One region of the Glaciihabitans arcticus genome, then DNA from elsewhere that is predicted to be linked to it. Evidence: predicted binding sites of a transcription regulator. Region 1 holds the regulator's gene; each other region holds the start of a gene.
The links. Region 1 encodes LexA, which represses DNA repair genes until DNA is damaged. Its sites were predicted from a motif close to TCGAACANNTGTTCGA; they were not measured.

Region 1 (6,613 bases):
GACCTCATGCACCGCCCCGGCGAGATGCGCGAGCGCGCTCTCGACGTGACGGTCGCAGAGGGCTACGGCAACGCCGTGATCGGAGTTCGCGAGGGTGCCCAGGTGCACCTGGATGTGCGGCTCGAATCGCTCCACGACGGCATTCTGGTGTCCGCCGATGTCGACACAATCGCGCTCGGCGAGTGCGTTAGATGCCTCGACGACGTCTCTCTGCCGATTGAAGTCGAGATTCAGGAACTTTTCGCGTATTCTGTGGACGAAGCTTTTGACTACACGGTTGTCGGCGATCATGTCGACCTGGAACCGTTGGTCAGGGATGCGGTAGTGATGTCACTGCCGTTTCAACCGGTCTGCCGGCCGGATTGCCCAGGTCTCGATCCCGAAACGGGTGAGCGTCTGGCCGATTTTCCGGACAGGAAGCCCCGAGAAGTGATTGACCCGCGATGGTCTGCGCTTGCCGGACTTCAGCTGACTGAACAAGATGTTGAAGGCAGTGCCGTGGCGGATGCCGCCGCTGCCGATAGAGAGAAGAGAAGCTAATGGCCGTACCGAAGCGCAAGATGTCGCGGGCAAGCACCCGCATGCGCCGTGCACAGTGGAAGGCGACCGCGCCCACACTGGTCAAGACCATCGAGAACGGCAAGACCGTTTACAGCCTCCCGCACCGCGCGAAGGTTGTCGAAGACTCGACCGGCACTCCCCTGTACATGGAGTACAAGGGCCGCAAGGTCGCGGACGTATAGTCCTCCCCATCGTTATGGGCGAGCAGGCCGGTCGGCGCTATGAGTAGCGCGCCGGTCTCTTCGTCGTTAAGCAATGCCTTGCCCGATCTCCACGCCATCCTCGGTGTCGAAATCGGCGCCGAGCTGCTCGAGCAGGCTCTCACCCACCGGTCGTGGGCCTACGAACACCCCGGTTCCCCGCACAACGAGCGCCTCGAGTTCCTCGGCGACTCGATTCTCGGGCAGGCCGTGACGGTCATGCTGTACACCGCACACCCCGACCTCGACGAGGGGGACCTGGCCAAGCGTCGCGCCTCGCTCGTCTCGAGTGTCGCCCTCGCGGAGGTCGCCCGTCGCATCGGGCTAGGCGAGCACCTGCGCCTCGGTCGCGGTGAGGAGCTCACCGGCGGTCGCGACAAGTCATCGATTCTCGCCGACACGGTCGAGGCCATCATCGGAGCGTCCTACATCTCCCTCGGTGGGGATGCCGCGACCGAACTCGTGCTTCGCCTCATCGTTCCCCTGCTCGACAACCCCGAGCGTTTCGGCGCCGCAATGGATCCGAAGACCAGCCTGCAGGAGCTCTCCACCCGTCTCGGTCGCGGCCTGCCCACCTACCTCGTGACCGACAGCGGCCCGGACCACTCGAAGCGCTTCCACGCCATCGTGATCCTCGGCTCGGACGAGATCGCCGCCGGTGACGGTTCCAGCAAGAAGCACGCCGAGATGGCTGCGGCGCTCGAGGCCTGGACGCTGCTCCAGGCCGGCACAGCCTAACCCTTCGTCGATGCCCGAGCTTCCCGAGGTCGAAGTTGTGCGCGCGGGGCTCGAGCCTGCCGTGACCGGTGCGCGTGTGGCATCCGTGTCGATTCTGGATGCCCGCTCCCTGCGCCGGCACGCGGGTCCCCCCGAGGATTTCGTGGAGCGCCTGACCGGCAGCACGTTCCTGTCGGCGGAGCGGCGGGGCAAGTTCCTGTGGCTGCCGCTCGTCGAGGCTGGCACGCCCGTCGGCGCCCCCGAGGCCCTTGTTGTTCACCTCGGCATGAGCGGGCAGGTGCTGCTGCGCGATCGGTTCACGGATGACTCGCTCACCCGCATCCGCATCGAGCTCGAGCACCCGGATCACGGGCCGCTGCGCCTGAACTTCGTCGACCAGCGGATCTTCGGCTCGATGGCGATCGACACCATGCAGCCGACTCTGGATGTCGCGGCGCAGCTGGTTCCGTCGCAGGTCGCGCACATCGCTCGCGATCCCCTCGACCCCTCGTTCGACGACGCGCTCTTCTTCACGCGGTTGCGGAAGCGCAATACCGGGATCAAGCGTGCGCTGCTCGACCAGACTCTCGTCAGCGGAATCGGCAACATCTACGCGGACGAGGCGCTCTGGGCTGCGAAGATCCACTACGACCAGCCGACCGGGGCTCTCACGCTGCCCCGCGCGAAGCTGCTGCTCGCGGAGGTGCGGTCGGTGCTGATCAAGGCGCTGGCGGAAGGTGGCACCAGCTTCGATGCCCAGTACGTGAACGTGAACGGCAACTCGGGGTACTTCTCCCACTCGCTGAACGCCTATGGGCAGCAGGGTAAGCCGTGTCCGCGATGTGGTCGGCCGATCGTGCGCGAGCAGTTCATGAACCGCGGGTCGCACTTCTGCGCGTTCTGCCAGCGGGTCCGCTGAGCGCGAGTCCGCTTGTGCCATCAGGTCCGCTCCCGCGAGTCCGCTTTGTGCCACCGGTTCCGCTTCCCGCGAGTCCGCTTTGCGCCACCGGTTCCGCTGGCTGCACACCTTCGCAACTGTGGCTGCCTGATTCTCACCGCCGCAGCGCGGTCAGTGCGCGATTCTGTTGGCCGCGGCGCCACGCGCGGGTGGGATCGAGGTGTGCGGGTGCTCGGAAGTAGGGGACTCCGTTCAGCATCTTGAGGTGGAAGCCTCCGCTGTGGAGGAGTCGATGGTGCGGTGGGCAGAGCAGGACTCCGTTGTCGACGTCCGTGGGACCGTCGTGGGCTTTCCAGAAGAGTGCGTGGTGGGCGTCTGTCCAGGCGGGTGGCGCGGTGCAGCCCGGGAACGCGCAGCCGCCATCACGGATTGCCAGCGCTGTTTGTTGTGCGGGGGTGAAGTAGCGTTCGGTTTGTCCGAGGTGGAGCACGGCGCCGCTCTCGTCGATGACGGCCTTGCGGGTGCCTCCCGAGCAGACGAGTTCATCGATTGAGCTCGCCGCGATGGGCTCGTCCACGTCGTCCAGCCACGCGACACCCGTTCCGGTCTGCAGGTCGTTCTCGCGCACGGTGACGTGGACCGCGACGCGAGGTCCGGGACGGGTTGCGTCGGATTGGTGGCCGGCGCGCACGAGTCCCATGAAGACGTCGTGGCCGCGTTGGGCGTTTGTGCGGGTCTCGAGGTCGGGGGAGGCGGGGTCGATGTCGGATTCGTCGCGGAACCGGGGTGTGATGCGGGGTGAGGCGTAGGCGCCGAAGATGGCGCGAATCTCGGCGAGGTTGACGCCGGAGGTGTCGAGGGTGACGCGGGCCATGCCGTCGCGTTCGCGCCCGATGCGAAGCGAGCGTTGGGTGTGCAGTCGTTCTTCTCGGGGCAGGGTGCCGTCAGGGTCGAGGGTGTCGCGCCAGATACGAGCCTGGATCGCGACCAGGTCGGCGGATGATGACAGTGCCTGATCGACGAGTGCGGTCTCGGCGGTGGCGAGGTCGTCGACGGAGCAGGAGGGTGCCGCCTGTTCGAGGTTGTGGGTGATCACTCTCGCCACATCGATCCCGATCTCGCCGCAACCCACTGCGGCGGCCACTCGCGGATAGAGGGCAAGGAGCGGGGTGCCGTCGAGGGTGGCGCGTGGGGCGATCATCCGCCCGACCGTGAGCCGCGAAGCGATCGACGACGCCGACGCGCGGGTGAGCTGCTCAACCAGGTGCGAGGCGCGGGCGTGGCCCATGCGGCGGGATAGCCCCTCCGGTCCCAGCTCGATGCGGGAGCGCGCCTCGACCTCCGCCGCGGCCGTGACCCTCAAGGCGTCAGCGAGTCGGCCGAGCTCTTCCGCGTAGCTGACGCGGGTCAGCAGATCGCCATCTCGAAGCACACCGACGGGCTCGGCAGCGAGTGCTGCGAGCTGGTCGAGAAGTGTGCCGGTGTGGGTCATGACGGAACTATGGCAACGGCCACCGACATTGAGTAAAGCATCCCTGACCAGCACAAAAAAATGTGGAAAGCCTCGGTTCAACCCGCATTGTGGAGGACAAGATGGCACACGATGAGACGCCCTACGGCAGGCGTCAGTGACCGTCAGCGCGTGGGGTGGCGACTGGGGCGGGGGATCAGACCCGCGCGTCGGTCGCTAATCCACACACCGAGCCGACAGCGCCGAACCGACCTCAAACAGAGCCGCCGAGAACCTAGAGCGAGCGCAGAACCGCAACAACCTTGCCGAGCACATCGGCGTAGTCGCCGAGGATGGGCGCGAACTGGCTGTTGCGCGGCAGCAGCCAGGTGTGGCCGTCGCGCTGCTGGAACACCTTCACGGTTGCCTCGTTGTCGAGCATGGCCGCGACGATGTCACCGTTCTCCGCGGTCTTCTGCTGGCGTACGACGATCCAGTCACCGTCGCAGATCGCGGCGTCGATCATCGAGTCTCCGACGACCTTGAGCATAAAGAGCTCGCCCTTGCCCACCAGCTGGCGCGGCAGCGGGAAGACCTCATCCACCTGCTGCTCCGCTGTGATCGGGATGCCGGCGGCAATGCGACCTACGAGCGGCACCATGGCGGCGTCGCCAACAGGGGTGCTGTTCTCGAAGTCCTCGGACTGCGAGGGCAGTTCGATGAGGATCTCGAGCGCACGCGGACGGTTGGGGTCGCGTCGCAGGTAGCCGCTCAGCTCCAGCTGGTTGAGCTGGTGGGTCACGCTCGAGAGGGAGGCGAGGCCGACGGCATCACCGATCTCACGCATGCTCGGCGGGTAACCCTGGCTGGACACTGCGCGCTGGATGACCTCGAGGATCGCCATCTGCTTCTCGCTCAGGCTTTTGCGGCGACGCGTGCCGGGGCGCTCGGAAGCCGCTTCGGTGTTGTCGATGTCGGCCATGAGCCCTCCAATGTCAGTGGGTGCTGGTTACGTATGAACCAGACATTCGAAACAATATCTGCCTTCAGGCCGATAAACAAACACCTGTTCGAGTGTGTCGGACCAGAAGTTATCCACATCTTCGAATATCGGCTTGCATTTCGCCGTGATTCGAAGGTATGTTCGGAACAGAGGTTCTAGGGAATCGCCACACAGCCTTCCTTAGCTCCTCGACCACTTCGTATCCGGCACTCCCGGCCGAGTGCCGGATACGAATATTTCGACCCAGATTGATTCGAGCGTCAGACAGCGCCTCACACAGGCAGCCAGCAGCAGGTAAGGGAGAAGCACATGAGCGCAGTAGCCGAGTTCGCACCAACCGCCGTGTCGGCGCGTTCGCACATCAACGCCGCACCCGTGCTCGCACCTGCTGCCCAGCCCCGCTCTGCTGCCCAGCCCCGCCTCCGCATCACGCGCCGCGGTCGTGCCGTGCTGATGACGCTCATCGCCATCCCGATCGTGATCGCCGCCCTGTTTTTCGCCCTCAACGGCGGGGGAGCGATGGCCGGCAACGGTGCAGGCGTCGCGCTCGAGCAGGTCACGATCGAACCCGGCCAGACCCTGTGGGGCCTCGCCGAGCAGTACGCGCCGCACAGCGACCCTCGCGACTTCGTCGCCGACGTCGTGAACCTCAACGGCATCGTCGACGTGCTCGAGGCCGGCCAGGTCGTCGACATCCCAGCGCAGTACACGAACTAGCGCAGTACACGAACGGGATCAGCACGCGAACGAGCGCAGTGCACCCGCTAACCCAGCCCATAGGCTGGTCGGGTGGCTGACTTCTCCCAACTTCCCATTCGTGATGACCTGCGTGGACTGACGCCTTACGGCGCGCCGCAGAACACCGTGCGCGTCGCGCTCAACGTCAACGAGAACACGCACCCGATCCCCGAAGACGTCGCCCGCGACATCGTGGAATCGATCGCAGGCGCCATCCTCACCGTCAACCGCTACCCCGACCGCGAGTTCACCGAACTGCGGGAGAGCCTCGCGCGATACCTCAACGAAGAAACCCCCGACGCACAGCTCGGCGCTGACCACATCTGGGCGGCCAACGGATCCAACGAGGTGCTGCAGCAGATCCTGCAGGCCTTCGGCGGTCCCGGACGTACCGTGCTCGGCTTCCCGCCCACCTACTCAATGCACTCGATCATCTCCGCGGGCACAGGAACCCAGTGGATCGCCGGGGAGCGCGACGAGCAGTACACGCTCACCCCCGAGACGGTGACCCGTTGGATCGAGCAGACCGACCCCGATCTCGTGTTTCTCTGCTCTCCGAACAACCCCACCGGAACACCGCTCAGCCTCGAGACCATCGAGGCCGCCTATGCGGCCTCCCGAGGCATTGTTGTCGTCGACGAGGCCTACGCCGAATTCGCCCCCAGCGAGCTGCCCACAGCCGTGAGCCTGCTCGAGGGGCGCGAGCGCCTCATCGTGAGCCGCACCATGAGCAAGGCCTTCGCTTTCGCGGGAGCCCGCGTCGGCTACCTCGCCGCAGACCCGGCCGTCTCCGATGCGCTGCGACTCGTGCGCCTGCCGTACCACTTGTCCGCACTCACCCAGGCGGCCGCCGTCGCAGCCCTGCGGCACGCGCCCGAGATGCTCGCCATGGTCGGCGACATCCGTGAGCAGCGTGACCGCCTCATCGTCGAACTCGAGAAGCTAGGCTACGCGCCGCTGCCCAGCTGGTCCAACTTCGTGCTGTTCGGCGGGGTTGACGACCCGAACGCCGTGTTCGAGGCCCTGCTCGAGCAGGACATCCTGAT
Region 2 (6,613 bases), 290 kb from region 1:
GAGGTGACGGGCTCCGACGATACGCATGACGCACCCCGCACCATCGTGCTCGAACCCGAGCAGGCCGTACAGTGGGCGCCGGGCGAGCAGCGCTCATCGCGCGCGCTGGTCGATTCGCTCGTGGTGCTGATCGAGGCGACCGAGCAGATCCCGTCGGCCCGTCCGCTGTAGGCACGGGCTTTCGTTCCCCGCACTAGCTCTCCCGCGCGTCCCCGTCTGGCTCGCGGTCGTGTGCTTCCGCGTTCTGTTGGACGACGGCAGCGACGTCCGCCGCCTGTTCAACGATCTCGCTGGGGAGGGTGCGCATGCGGGTCAACGGTGAGAACACAACGAGCGCACAGGCGAGGAATGCGGCGATCGTACCGATCCAGACCACGGGGATCACCCCGATCGCGGTCGACAGCACGCCGGACGCGAATCCGCCGATCGGCAGCACACCCCAGACGACGAAGCGGATGGACGCGTTCATCCGCCCGAGCAGCGGTGTGGGGCAGATGCGCTGCCGGAACGACACCTGCGACACGTTGTAGACGACGACGGTGAAACTCATAAGGAACTCGGCAGCGATGAACACGGGAACGGCTGCTTCCGGCGGGACGACGGTCATCGCGGCGAACACCAGTGCGGCGATTCCGCTGCCGACCGCCGAGACGACGATGATGGTGCCCTCGCCGAGCCAGGCTCCGAGCCGGTTGGATGATGCGGCGCCCAGCAGCCCACCGACGGCCGCGACGGAGATGGAGGCGCCGAGCACGGCGACCGGCATCCCGAGTTCGCGCAGGATCAGCACGGGCAGCATGGTGAAGGCCAAGCCCGTGAAGAGGTTGTTCAGGGCGGTGTAGCTCACGATGCGGCGCAGGAGCGGCTGGTCCCAGACGAAGGCCGCGCCTTCGCGGATCTCGACGGCGAGCGGCCTGCGACCCTCCTTCGGTGCGGGTACCTCGGTGTCGCGAATGCTGAGCAGCATCCCGAACGACACGAGGTAGGTGACGGCGGTCGCGGCGATGATCAGCGGCGCCTGGATGATGGTGAGCAGCGCTCCGCCGAGGGCCGGGCCGCCGATCGCGGCGAGTTGCGACGTGGTCTCGAGTTTAGAATTGGCGTCGGCGATCTGATCCCGTTTCACGAGCACGGGTATATAGCTCTGGTAGGCGACATCAAAGAACACCCGGGCGATACCGGTGATGGTCGCGAGCACGATGAGCTGCCACATCTGCAGCAGTCCGGCCAGCCAGAGCACCGGAATCGCGACCATCGCCAGCGCCCGCACGAGGTCCGCGCGCAGCATCACGCGGCGCTTGAGCATTCGGTCGATGAGCGCACCGGCGGGCAGTCCGACGACGAGGAAGGCCAGAGTACCGGCCGCGCCGAGAACCCCGACCTCGAACTCGCTGGCGTGGAGCACCACCACCGCGATCACGGGGATTGCCAGCCCGCCCAGCTGCGCGCCTAGCTGGCTCGTGGTCTCGCCGCCCCACAGTCTCAGGAAGCCACCGTGCCGCCACAGGCTCTCCGCCCGACGTGGTGGTGGATCGATGTTCCCGCCCGACTCCGGTCTGGTCATCGCACCATTATGCACGAGTGATTGAGATATGCCAATGGCTCATCTTGCTTCGCCTAGGCTGGGTTCATGACGGATGTGGATGACGCACAACAGCAGGCGATGGCCCGCGCCCTGACCTCTCCTCTACGGATGCGCATCCTGCGCTTCTGCCTGCACGAGGCCCACACGAACCGCGAGATCGCGGCAGAATTCGAACTCAATCCGGGGACGAGCCTGCACCACGTGCGCACGCTCCTGGATACGGGCTTCCTGGCCGCCGAACCGGCCCGGGTGGGCAAGCGTGGTGCACTGGAGATCCCGTATTCCGCCACCCGACGTTCATGGCGGTTTCCGGTGCCGCAGATCGGTCCGGTGCTGGTGCAGACCTTTCTTGAAGAGATTCGGGATGTCCCGGCCGACGATCTGGACATCACCCGCTTGGGCGTGAAGCTCAACGAAGCGGGTGAGCGCGAACTGCAGGAGCGCCTGACGCAGGTGCTGCTCGAATTCGCGGACCGGCCTGCCGACCCCGATGGTCGGCCCATTTCGATCCTCGTGGCCACCCACCCGGAAGCTCGCCACAGCCACTAGGTCCGACCGCATGCGCCGCTGCTCTCCCAAGCACGGGCAGAGCTCTCTCCCCAGTTGCTCATGCGACCGTCCGTTGGGCTTCGGTCCAGGCGCGGCTTTTGCTGTGGAGTTGGATGGCAGTTTGGTGGGGGTCGATGTCGGGTGGTGGGATGAGCCCATAGGTGGTTCCGTGGCGGATGATCTTCCATTTGTTGTTGTGCAGGGTGAGGTGGTCGAACGTGCAGAGCAGGATGCCGTCGTTGATGTCGGTGGATCCGTGGTCGTCTTTCCAGTGGTCGATGTGGTGGGCTTCGGTCCAGGATGCCGGTCTGTCGCAGCCGGGCCACATGCAGCCGCCGTCGCGGGCGGCGAGGGCGATGCGTTGTTTGCGGGTGAAGAGGCGCTGCTCTCGTCCAACATCCAGCGGCCCGGTGTCGGTGATGGTGACTCGTGTGGTGGCGCCAGTGCAGGCCAGGCGTTCCAGAGTGTCCGAGCCGATCGGGTCGGGCTGTCCCTCAATGAAACCGTGACTGTCTTCCTCGTTGCTGCCGTTGATGCTTGAGGGCGTGAGGATGCGGATCACGGGACCTCCGGAGCCGAGGAGCTGGCTGTCATCGACGGTGCTGCCCGCGTCGATCAGGTGCACAAAGGTGTCGGAGGCGATCTGAGCCGTGGAGCGAGGGTCGGCCGTGATCCGGTCGGCGTGGTCCTTGTTCGGGCCGGAAACGAACCTCGGACCTCCCCGCCGCGGCGACGTCGCCCGGTCGTAGACCTCGAGGACGGTAGCGGCGGATTCCGGGTCGAGGAGCCAGATGAGTTTGACCATGCCGTCGGACTGCCGGTTGACGGTGAGGGAGCGGCGGGCGAACCGGGCGGCTTCCCGATCTCCGATCCCGGCCTCGTCGATGTCGTCCCGCGCTTGGCGGGCAAGTCGCTGCAGGGTGTCCGCATCCAGGTCCGCGCCGGCGGTAGCGAGTGTGGCCGCAGCGCCCGCGAGGGACGCTTCATCTACCGCCCCACCCAGACCACCCAAACCGGTCGAGATGGCATCCGCACCAGAGACAGTGAGCGTGCCGTCGGCGACTGCCGCACCGACCGGATCCAGCCAGGGTCGCTCCGGGTCGGTCGCCACCAGCCGCCCTACGCGCACGGCAGTGAAGGCCTCCTTGGTCGTCGAACCGGTCACGGCGCGGATCATTGCTTCCGGCGTCCTATGCCCCAACCGATGCGCGAGCCCCACCGATCCCAGCTCCGGGCGAGAGCGATACGCGACCTCCCCGGCGACCGCTGCTGACCGCGCCTGCGCCGCCCGAAGTAGGGCCGAGGTCAAGCGGGTAGCTTCGGCGAAGTCATCATCCGACAGATCGCGCAACGTCAGGGCCGGCGCACCCTCGAGGGCGGCGAGTGCTGCCCTGAGGGGCTCGAGAACCGGTGTCGATGTCATACAACAATTCTTGCCGCGCGAACATAGCTTCGAATGGACTTCTCGACATCTGTGGAGAGGTTCCGTGCCGACCGTGAGGTGGAGGAGGAGCCGCGGAAGGCGAGTCAGGGTGATCCGGGCGCCGCGGCATCCTGAATCGCGGTGAAGCGGACCGTGGCGGTGGCGACATCCGCGATGTCGAGCCGGGCACTGATGCGCGACCCGGCGACGAGCGCGCCATCGCACGAGGCGGAAACGGCCGGGGATAGCAACTGGATCGTGCCTGATGTGGCCCGTGCCGAGATCACGGTCGCGTCGAAAATCGCGCCGATAGAGGGAGCGAGCAGCGCGGCCTCCACGGTATCGATCGCGAGCCGGTCGACCTGTCCGGCCAGCGCGCCCGAAGCCGACATCAGGCTCGGCAGCGACGGCAGCGCTCCGCGTACCCATTCGGGCACGGGGCGTCCCGCAGAGATCGCCTCGCACGCCGCGAGCACAAACCGATCGACGAGTCGCCGCAGTGGCGCTGTCGCGTGCGCGTAGGGCGCGGCGACGGCGGCCTGGGTGGTGACACCCGGAGCAGAGCCGTCGAACACCGTGTACCCGGCTCCGCGGAATAGCGACGCGGCAGCATGCATGATCGCCAGCTGGGCGGGGTCATTGAGGTCGAGTGACCGCAGAAAGTCGCCGTACGGCATGTCTTCGCGCCAGGGATGTCCCAGCGCCCGCGCCCGCAGCCGGAATTCGTCCACGGCCTCCGCAGGCGCAGGCGGCATGGTGCGTAGAATCCCGACGCCCGCCCCGAGCATAAGCTCCGCCGCGGCCATGCCGGTCAAAAGCGAGAGCTGCGCGTTCCAGGCCTCGGCGCGCAGCGGCCGCCTGCGCACGAGCGTGTAGGTGCCGTTGCTCTCGACGATCTCGGTCTCCGGAAGAGTGAGGCTCGCGCCACCCCGTGCCCGTTCGAGAGCGATCCTCTTCTCCCCAATCTCGCCCAGCAGTGGAATGTCCACAGTTTCGTAGGTCAGCTGCATCCGCGATCGGATGGTGGCTAACCTGACCGAAAAGGAGGTGACCGATGCAGCAGTATCGAGCTCGAAGTCCCACACGTAGGCACCGCGGTCGACGCCCGCGAGGAGCGACGCCGCGTCCTCACTGATTTCCGGCGGGTGCAGCGGGATGCGGCCGTCCGGCGCATAAATCGTCTGGCCGCGCCGTCGCGCCTCCACGTCGATCGGCCCGCCCGGCTGGACGAAGGCCGCGAGGTTGGCTATCGCGTAGTACACCCGATAGCCGTCACCCGCGCGCTCGAGCAGGAATGCCTGGTCGAGATCGGTCGCTCCTTGGGGGTCGACCGTCACGAACTCGAGGTGGGTCAGGTCGAGCTCGGGGAGAGCCGGGCTCGGCACCGCAGCGAGCACTTCGGCCGGGAAGTCGCGCGGCAGGCCCAGCTCGATCGGGATTGCGGCGAGAGCCGCTGCCAGCTCGCCGGTCGCGGCTCGGGCGAGACGGAGCGAGGGTGTCGGCACGAGTTGAGCCTAGCCCGGCACGCTCTACAGAGGCGTTCGAGTCAGCTCGGCAGTTCGAAGCCGCCCGGCACGCTCACGACGAGCCCGTCGGCGAGCAGTCCGGCGAGGGCGCGGGCGCGCTGCACGTCATCCGGCCAGACACCGTCGATCTCGGCGAGCGTGACGGGAACCTCCGAGGCGCGCAACTCCGCCATGATGAGCCCGCGCACCTGCCGGTCGCTGCCCGCGAACTTCTTCTGCGTGGGCGCTCGTTTTCCCGCAAACTCCGGGTACCCCGCGTTGCGCCAGGCGCAGGCCTCGACGATCGGGCACACGTCGCAGCGTGGTGACCGGGCCGTGCAGACGAGCGCGCCAAGCTCCATAAAGGCGATGTTGGCGAGCTGGGCATCCCGATCGCTTTCAGGGAGGATGGCCTCCATGTCGGCGAGGTCGCGCTTGTGTGCCGGCCCCGGCTCACCGTTGCCGGTGATCGCGCGCGCGATGACGCGCCGGGTGTTGACGTCGACGACGGGGTGCCGCTCGCCGAACGCGAAGACGGAGACGGCGCGAGCCGTGTAGTCGCCGACGCCCGGCAGGGCCAGGAGGGAGGGGACGTCCGAGGGGACCACCCCGCCGTGCCGGTCGGTGATTGCGACCGCGGCGGCGTGCAGGTTGAGGGCGCGACGCGGGTAGCCGAGGCGATCCCACGCGCGCACCGCTTCGCCCGAGGGCTCGGCCGCCAGTGAAGCGGGCGTCGGCCAGCGCTCGAGCCACTCGGCGAGCCTCGGGATCACCCGCACCACGGGCGTCTGCTGCAGCATGAACTCGCTGACGAGGGTGCCCCACGCGGGATATCCCGGCCTGCGCCACGGCAGGTCGCGACCGTTGGCGGCGAACCAGTCGATGACGGCCGCGGGAATGTTCACGATTCCACAGTAAACGCCCCAGCGTCTGCCGAAACGCGCGACCTAGACTGAGCAGCATGAGGTGGACCCCGCAGAAGAAGGACGTTCTCGCAGCACTGGTCGACGACATCCTGCACAACTATGGCAAGGGTCGCGTGATCGTTGCGATCGACGGTGTGGATGCAGCGGGCAAGACCCTTTTCGCCGCGGATCTCGCCCACGCACTCGAGTCGAAGGGTCACGCGGTGGTGCAGGCCTCGATCGACGGGTTCCACCGGCCGAGGGATAAGCGGCACGCTCGCGGCCGCGACTCGGCCGAGGGCTTCTACCGCGACTCCTACGACTACGCGACCTTCCGCCGCGTGCTCATCGAGCCCTTCAGGATGGGCGGCAGCGCGGCGTTCGTCACCGCTGCATTCGACCACCGCAGCAACAACCAGGTCGAGCCGAAGTGGATCACTGCACCGGCCGACGCGATCCTGCTCGTCGACGGCATCTTCCTCAACCGCCCGGAGCTGCGCGGCATCTGGAACTACTCGATCTGGCTCGAGGTCCCTGCCGAGGTCGCAATGGAGCGGCTCATCGAACGGGACGGGGACAACGGCGTGAGCGCGCGCTACTCCGACGGCCAGAAGCTGTACAAGAAGGAGGCGAAGCCGTCGTCCCA
Region 3 (6,613 bases), 400 kb from region 1:
AACTGCAGGACGTGCCCGGCTTCCCGGTCGAGGCGGCCGTGCTGGGCATGATCTGCGCGACGGCGGTCGGAGCCCTCGCGGGCCTCCTTCCCGCCCTCGTCGCGGTGCGCGTCAAGGTGATCGACGCCATTCGTTACTAGCTGACACGCGCCCCGTCTAACCGGGCTGTGGCGGTGGTTGCAGGTACCGTGGAGCGCATGGCTACGAGCACGAGATCGACCCCGCGCGCACGCACGTCGTCGACCCGCGCGCGGTCGGCTGCGAGCAAGAACGCACCGACCAAAAAGCTGCCTGCGACGCGGGCTCAGTCCAAGACGGTTGCTCCGGATGAACCGGGCCTCCTGACCACCGCCTGGCAGGGTCTGGCACACGTCGTCGGCGGCGCCGCGCGCGTTCTCGGCAAAGAGACCCTCGCCAAGGAGGAGCGCCGCGACGGCGTTCCCTTCTTTGTCTTCCTGCTCGCGATCGCCGGTGCGGTCATCGAGTGGTTCCAGACCGACGACATCGCTTCGGCCCTCAGCGCGTACACGTTCGGCGGCCTGTTCGGCCGGGTCTCCTTCGCGCTGCCTGTGATCATGCTGTTGTTCGCGATCTGGCTGTTCCGCCACCCCGCGAGCGTGCACGACAACGGCCGCATCGGCATCGGCCTCGCGGTGCTTCTCACGAGCGTGAGCGGCCTGTGCTTCATCTTCGGCGGCCAGTCCGCCCCCGCCGACGGCATCGAGGCCGTCGCGCTCTCCGGCGGTATTCTCGGCTGGCTGCTCGCCGGCTGGATGGTCGCCATCGGAACCGCCTGGCTGGCCGTGCCGCTGGTGCTCGCCCTGCTTGTGCTGTCGCTGTTCATCATCACCAAGACCCCGCCGAACAAGATCGGCGCGCGCCTCGGTGAGCTCTACGCCTACCTGTTCGGCACCGAGGTGCCCGAGCCGAAGAAGAAGGCCGACGGATCGACGTCGACGACGAGCCTCGAGTTCACCGATCTCGACAGCCTGGGCCTCGGCGCCGGCGATGACGACGATCCCGCGAGCCTGCCCTGGTGGCGTCGCAATAAGGCCCGCTCCAACGACCAGGCCTTCGACTCGCCCGTCATCGGCCGCGACCAGGCCACGGAGATCGTCGGAGCCGTGGCTCCCGCCTCGTCTCTCAATGACTCGGCCGACTTCGGCATTCAGCTCTTCGACGAGCTCGTGAAGGCCGAAGACGCCGTCAAGCGATTCACCGGAGAGGTGGAGCCGCACCAGACGGGAATCCGCGAGGACGGACCCGTCACACCCCTGCCCGGCTTCACGACCAAAGCCAGCGAGAAGGGTGAAGCGGGAGAGTTCGATGGCCCCGAGCCCGTGGCATCCCCAGCACCGGCGAAGCCTCGCGGCAACACCGCGCCGTATCGCCTGCCCGTCGCCTCGCTGCTGACGCCCGGCACGCCGTCGAAGGCCCGCAGCTCTGACACCGACGAGGTGATCGCCTCGATCACCGAGGTACTTAAGCAGTTCGCAGTGGATGCCTCAGTCACCGGTTTCAGCCGCGGACCCTCGGTCACGCGCTACGAGCTCGAACTCGGCCCGGGTGTCAAGGTCGAGCGGGTCACCGCACTCGCGCGGAACATCAGCTACGCGGTCGCGAGCAACGAGGTCAACATCCTCTCGCCGATTCCGGGCAAGAGTGCGATCGGCGTGGAGATACCGAACAAGGACCGCGAAATCGTATCGCTCGGCGACGTGCTGCGCTCGAATGCGAGCACCAAGAGCGTGCACCCCATGACCATCGGTCTCGGCAAGGACGTCGAGGGCGGCTTCGTCGTCGCGAACCTCGCGAAGATGCCCCACCTGCTCGTCGCCGGCTCCACCGGCTCGGGCAAGTCGAGCTTCGTGAACTCGATGATCACGTCGATCCTCATGCGGGCGACGCCGGCCGAGGTGCGCATGGTGCTCATCGACCCGAAGCGCGTCGAGCTCTCCATCTACGCGGGTGTGCCGCACCTCATCACGCCTATCATCACGAACCCGAAGAAGGCCGCCGAAGCGCTCGCCTGGGTCGTGAAGGAGATGGACATGCGGTACGACGACCTCGCGTCGTTCGGCTTCCGCCACATCGACGACTTCAACCGTGCCGTGGTCGCGAACGAGATCGTGCTGCCGGTCGGCTCCGAGCGCAAGCTGTCGCCGTACCCCTACCTCCTTGTTGTGGTGGATGAGCTCGCCGACCTCATGATGGTCGCCCCGCGCGACGTCGAAGACTCGATCGTTCGCATCACCCAGCTCGCGCGCGCCTCCGGTATCCACCTCGTGCTGGCCACGCAGCGGCCGTCGGTGGATGTCGTCACGGGCCTCATCAAGGCCAACGTGCCGTCTCGCCTGGCGTTCGCGGTCTCGAGCATGACCGACTCCCGGGTCATCCTCGACCAGCCGGGCGCCGACAAGCTGATCGGCCAGGGCGACGCGCTGTTCCTGCCGATGGGTGCCTCCAAGGCGATCCGCGTGCAGGGCGCGTGGGTGCAGGAGGAGGAGATCTCCGAGGTCGTCAAGCACGTCATCGCGCAGGCACGCCCCGAGTACCGCGAAGACGTCGCCGTCGTCGCCGAGAAGAAGGTGGTCGACGCCGACATCGGTGACGACCTCGAGCTGCTGCTCGCCGCGACCGAGCTCATCGTCAGCACCCAGTTCGGCTCGACGTCGATGCTGCAGCGCAAGCTGCGGGTCGGATTCGCCAAGGCCGGCCGCCTCATGGACCTGCTCGAATCGCGCGAGATCGTCGGACCCTCAGAAGGTTCCAAGGCTCGCGACGTGCTGGTGACAGTGGAGCAGTTGCCGTCTGTGCTCGCGCGGCTCCGCGGAGGGGACGAACCGTCTCCGGCACCGGCTGCACCGCAGCGCGACCTGGTCGCCGAATCTCTCGAAGAGGAACTCAGCGGATACGATGAGGTCGAGGCCTCGTCGGATGAGGATGCCTGGAACCTGACCGACCGGGAGTAGCGCGTGGCCACAGAATCTGGCGTTCCGCGCTACGGGACCATGCGGGGTCGTGTGCTCAGCGCGGGCGATACCCCCGCGAGCAACGCGAACATCGCGAACATCATCACGGTGATCCGCATCCTGCTTGCACCGCTCTTCATCTGGCTGCTGCTGGTCGACAACGGGCAGCTGGGGGTCGAGCGTTGGCTCGCTGCCGGCCTCTTCATCTTCGCGATCGCGACGGACAGCCTCGACGGCATCCTCGCCCGCGGCCGCAACCTGATCACGAATGTCGGCATCATCCTCGACCCGATCGCTGACAAGGTGCTGACCCTCGGTGCGCTCATCGGGCTGTCGATCCTGGGGGAGCTGTGGTGGTGGGTGACCATCATCATCGTCGTGCGCGAGCTCGGCATCACCATCTTCCGGTTCGCTGTGCTGAGCAAGCGCGTCATCCCGGCCTCCCGCGGCGGCAAGCTGAAGACGATCGTGCAGTCGGTCGCCATCTCCCTGTTCCTCACCCCGCTCTGGGTGTTCCTGGGCGACTGGGTGCTGTGGCTCAACTGGGTCGCTATGGCCGCAGCCTTCGTGCTGACCGTCTACACCGGCATCGACTACCTCGTGCAGGCGTACAAGCAGAACCGTTCTTCTCGTGTCTGACCTTGCTGCCGACCTGATCGCCACGCTCACCGAGCGCGGTCTCACCGTCGCGGTGGCGGAGTCGCTTACGGGCGGCCTGCTCGTGGCTGAGCTGATCAGACCTGCCGGTGCCTCGGCGGTGGTTCGGGGCGGAATCGTCGCGTACAACACCGAGCTCAAGGCCAGCCTGCTCGCGGTCGACGTGAGTGTTCTCGCTGTGCATGGGCCGGTGCATCCCGATGTCGCACGACAGATGGCGGCAGGCGTACGTTCGGCCCTCACGGTCGACGGTCTGCCGGCCGACATCGGCATCGCCACGACCGGAGTCGCCGGCCCCGACCCGCAGGGCGGGCAGCCGGTCGGCACGGTCTTCGTCGCAATCGCCATTGGAATCGAGATCCACGTGCTGGAACTTGCCCTCGAGGGGGACCGCGAGGCCATCCGATCGGCCGTCGTCTACGAATCATTGTTAGAGCTCACGAGACTGCTGACTATCTCGGATTAGCGGCGGGAATAGCCGTCGTTTCGATCGCGTTACATCTCGTGGATTCACAAGCGCCACACAGTGACCTCTGGTTAGAGTTCATGCAGGTGGTGGTTGTAGTGTTACTGCTCCATCGGTCGATTACCCTTCGGTCGTCGGTACAGGGCACACAGTCATGAGGAGGGTCCAATGGTTCTAGTTCGTCAGGAAATCGGAGACGTGCTCCGCGACTTCCGTTTGCAGAAAGGCCGCACCCTGCGTCAGGTTGCGTCGCGCGCGAGCGTTGCACTCGGATACCTGAGCGAGGTGGAGCGTGGCCAGAAAGAGGCAAGCTCCGAGATCCTCGCCTCGGTGGCAGATGCTCTCGATACTCCTATCTCCGTCATCATGCGCGAGGTCGGCGACCGCCTGGCCGTCATCGAAGGCGTTGTCTTCGAGACCGTCTCGTCGATACCCGACACTCTGCCCGACGACCTCGTGGCCGAGTTCGATTCGGAGCTCGTCAGCCGCTGATTTTCTCAGAGGATGCCCCCGCTCATGGCGGGGGCATTCCTCGTTAAGGGTTAGGTTTGTTCGATGCGCGTGAGTGAGTTCTGGACGGCGGTCTCCGACGAGTTCGGCGAACTGTACGGACGCGTGCTCACGAGCGACCTGGTGCTGAGTGCCGTCGGCGGCATGACCGCCGTGCAGGCGATCAAGGCCGGGGTTGCGCCGCGCGAAATCTGGCTCGCCCTCTGTGAGGCGTCGGAGGTTCCCGAGTCGCGGCGCTACGGCGTGGGGCAGCGCGAGCCCAAGGAATAGTCGCGACACACCTGTTTATCGTTCGAACACTGGTTCGAATATGGCTAGGCTCCTTCATAGCGTCTCTCGAAGACGAGTTGTCCACCATCGGGCACGTCGGTCCACCGGAATGTCGGCGGCCACGCATACGGTGGGACGCAACTGAAACATCAGCCTTTGTCGGGAGGCTGGGAACCTTGCACGATCGGTTCCCGGATCAGCGACAGCCTATGGGCAGCAACCCACGATTTCCAAGGAGCACGAAAATGGCATCAGCAGCAGACCGCGAAAAGGCCCTCGACACCGCCCTCGCCCAGATCGACCGCCAGTTCGGCAAAGGTTCGGTCATGCGCCTCGGCAGCGACGAACGAGCGCCCGTAGCCGTCATCCCGACAGGCTCCATTGCGCTGGATGTCGCGCTCGGCATTGGCGGACTCCCGCGCGGCCGCATCGTCGAGATCTACGGCCCTGAGTCGTCGGGTAAGACAACCCTGACCCTGCACGCGATCGCCAACGCCCAGCGCAATGGTGGAATCGCAGCCTTCATCGACGCGGAGCACGCCCTCGACCCCGAGTACGCGCAGAAGCTCGGCGTCGACATCGACTCGCTCCTCGTCTCGCAGCCTGACACGGGTGAGCAGGCGCTCGAGATCGCCGACATGCTCGTGCGTTCGGGATCCATCGACCTCATCGTCATCGACTCCGTCGCAGCACTCGTGCCCCGCGCCGAGATCGAGGGCGAGATGGGTGACACCCACGTTGGTCTCCAGGCGCGCCTCATGTCGCAGGCGCTGCGCAAGCTCACCGGTGGCCTCAGCCAGACCAACACCACGATGATCTTCATCAACCAGCTGCGCGAGAAGATCGGTGTCTTCTTCGGAAGCCCCGAGACCACCGCGGGTGGAAAGGCGCTCAAGTTCTATGCGTCGGTCCGCCTCGACATCCGTCGCATCGAGACGCTGAAGGACGGCACCGAGGCAGTCGGTAACCGCACCCGCGTCAAGGTCGTCAAGAACAAGATGGCGCCGCCCTTCAAGCAGGCCGAGTTCGACATCCTCTACGGTGTCGGAATCTCCCGCGAAGGCAGCCTGATCGACTTCGGTGTCGAGCACGAGATCGTGCGTAAGTCCGGCGCCTGGTACACCTACGACGGTGACCAGCTCGGACAGGGCAAGGAGAACTCGCGCAACTTCCTGCTCGCGAACCCCGAGATCGCCCTCGAGATCGAGCAGAAGATCATGCGCAAGCTCGGTGTCGGTGCAGAGGCGAAGGAACAGAACGCCAAGATCGCCGCCGACGCCGCCAAAGCAGAGATCGCTGCGGAGGCCGCGGCCAAGAAGGCAGCAAAGGCGCCCGCGTCCAAGGCTCCCGCTGACCTGCCGGTTCTCCAGACCGCAGTAGGCGAGTAGTCCGTGACCTCCGACGGGCTGGCCAAAGTCAGCTACCTCTTCGGCCCACCCCCCGGTGCCGAAGAAGAGCAGGCCGAGGCCAGCCCGGCGGAGGCATCCTCCTCCGGCAACGATGGTTGGTTTGAAGAGACCGCCGAAGAGCCGGAACCCCTGCCTCCGGTCGCAACCAGCGCTCGCGAGCGCGCCTGGATCCGCACCGAGGCTACGCCCGAGCGCACTGCGCCCCGCTCGTCCGGCCCCGTCTTCACCGAAGAGCCGGTACCTGCAGCCCCGGCCCGCACCGACCTGAGCAAGCTGCCCAACTTCATCCAGAACCCGGCAGCGCCCACGAGGGTCGCGCGCGATGTCCC

Region 2: EYE40_RS02565 (HNH endonuclease signature motif containing protein) is a predicted target of LexA. The motif match lies at 3,575-3,590, and genes of this name have one in related genera.
Region 3: recA (recombinase RecA) is a predicted target of LexA. The motif match lies at 4,898-4,913, and genes of this name have one in related genera.

What each region holds. Positions count from the first base shown of each region.
Region 1 is NZ_SISG01000001.1:274,985-281,597, forward strand. Features, by position in the region: gene EYE40_RS01210 (YceD family protein) at 1-540, shown strand, start outside; gene rpmF (50S ribosomal protein L32) at 540-743, shown strand; gene rnc (ribonuclease III) at 783-1,499, shown strand; gene mutM (bifunctional DNA-formamidopyrimidine glycosylase/DNA-(apurinic or apyrimidinic site) lyase) at 1,510-2,397, shown strand; gene EYE40_RS01230 (HNH endonuclease signature motif containing protein) at 2,531-3,868, opposite strand; gene lexA (transcriptional repressor LexA) at 4,122-4,808, opposite strand; gene EYE40_RS01240 (hypothetical protein) at 5,139-5,546, shown strand; gene EYE40_RS01245 (histidinol-phosphate transaminase) at 5,619-6,613, shown strand, end outside.
Region 2 is NZ_SISG01000001.1:560,698-567,310, forward strand. Features, by position in the region: gene EYE40_RS02550 (hypothetical protein) at 1-171, shown strand, start outside; gene EYE40_RS02555 (MFS transporter) at 194-1,564, opposite strand; gene EYE40_RS02560 (ArsR/SmtB family transcription factor) at 1,631-2,134, shown strand; gene EYE40_RS02565 (HNH endonuclease signature motif containing protein) at 2,193-3,557, opposite strand; gene EYE40_RS02570 (RNB domain-containing ribonuclease) at 3,662-5,062, opposite strand; gene EYE40_RS02575 (HhH-GPD family protein) at 5,104-5,970, opposite strand; gene EYE40_RS02580 (nucleoside/nucleotide kinase family protein) at 6,024-6,613, shown strand, end outside.
Region 3 is NZ_SISG01000001.1:676,942-683,554, forward strand. Features, by position in the region: gene EYE40_RS03075 (ABC transporter permease) at 1-140, shown strand, start outside; gene EYE40_RS03080 (FtsK/SpoIIIE family DNA translocase) at 198-2,972, shown strand; gene pgsA (CDP-diacylglycerol--glycerol-3-phosphate 3-phosphatidyltransferase) at 3,012-3,611, shown strand; gene EYE40_RS03090 (CinA family protein) at 3,604-4,095, shown strand; gene EYE40_RS03095 (helix-turn-helix domain-containing protein) at 4,264-4,587, shown strand; gene EYE40_RS03100 (DUF3046 domain-containing protein) at 4,651-4,875, shown strand; gene recA (recombinase RecA) at 5,121-6,263, shown strand; gene EYE40_RS03110 (regulatory protein RecX) at 6,267-6,613, shown strand, end outside.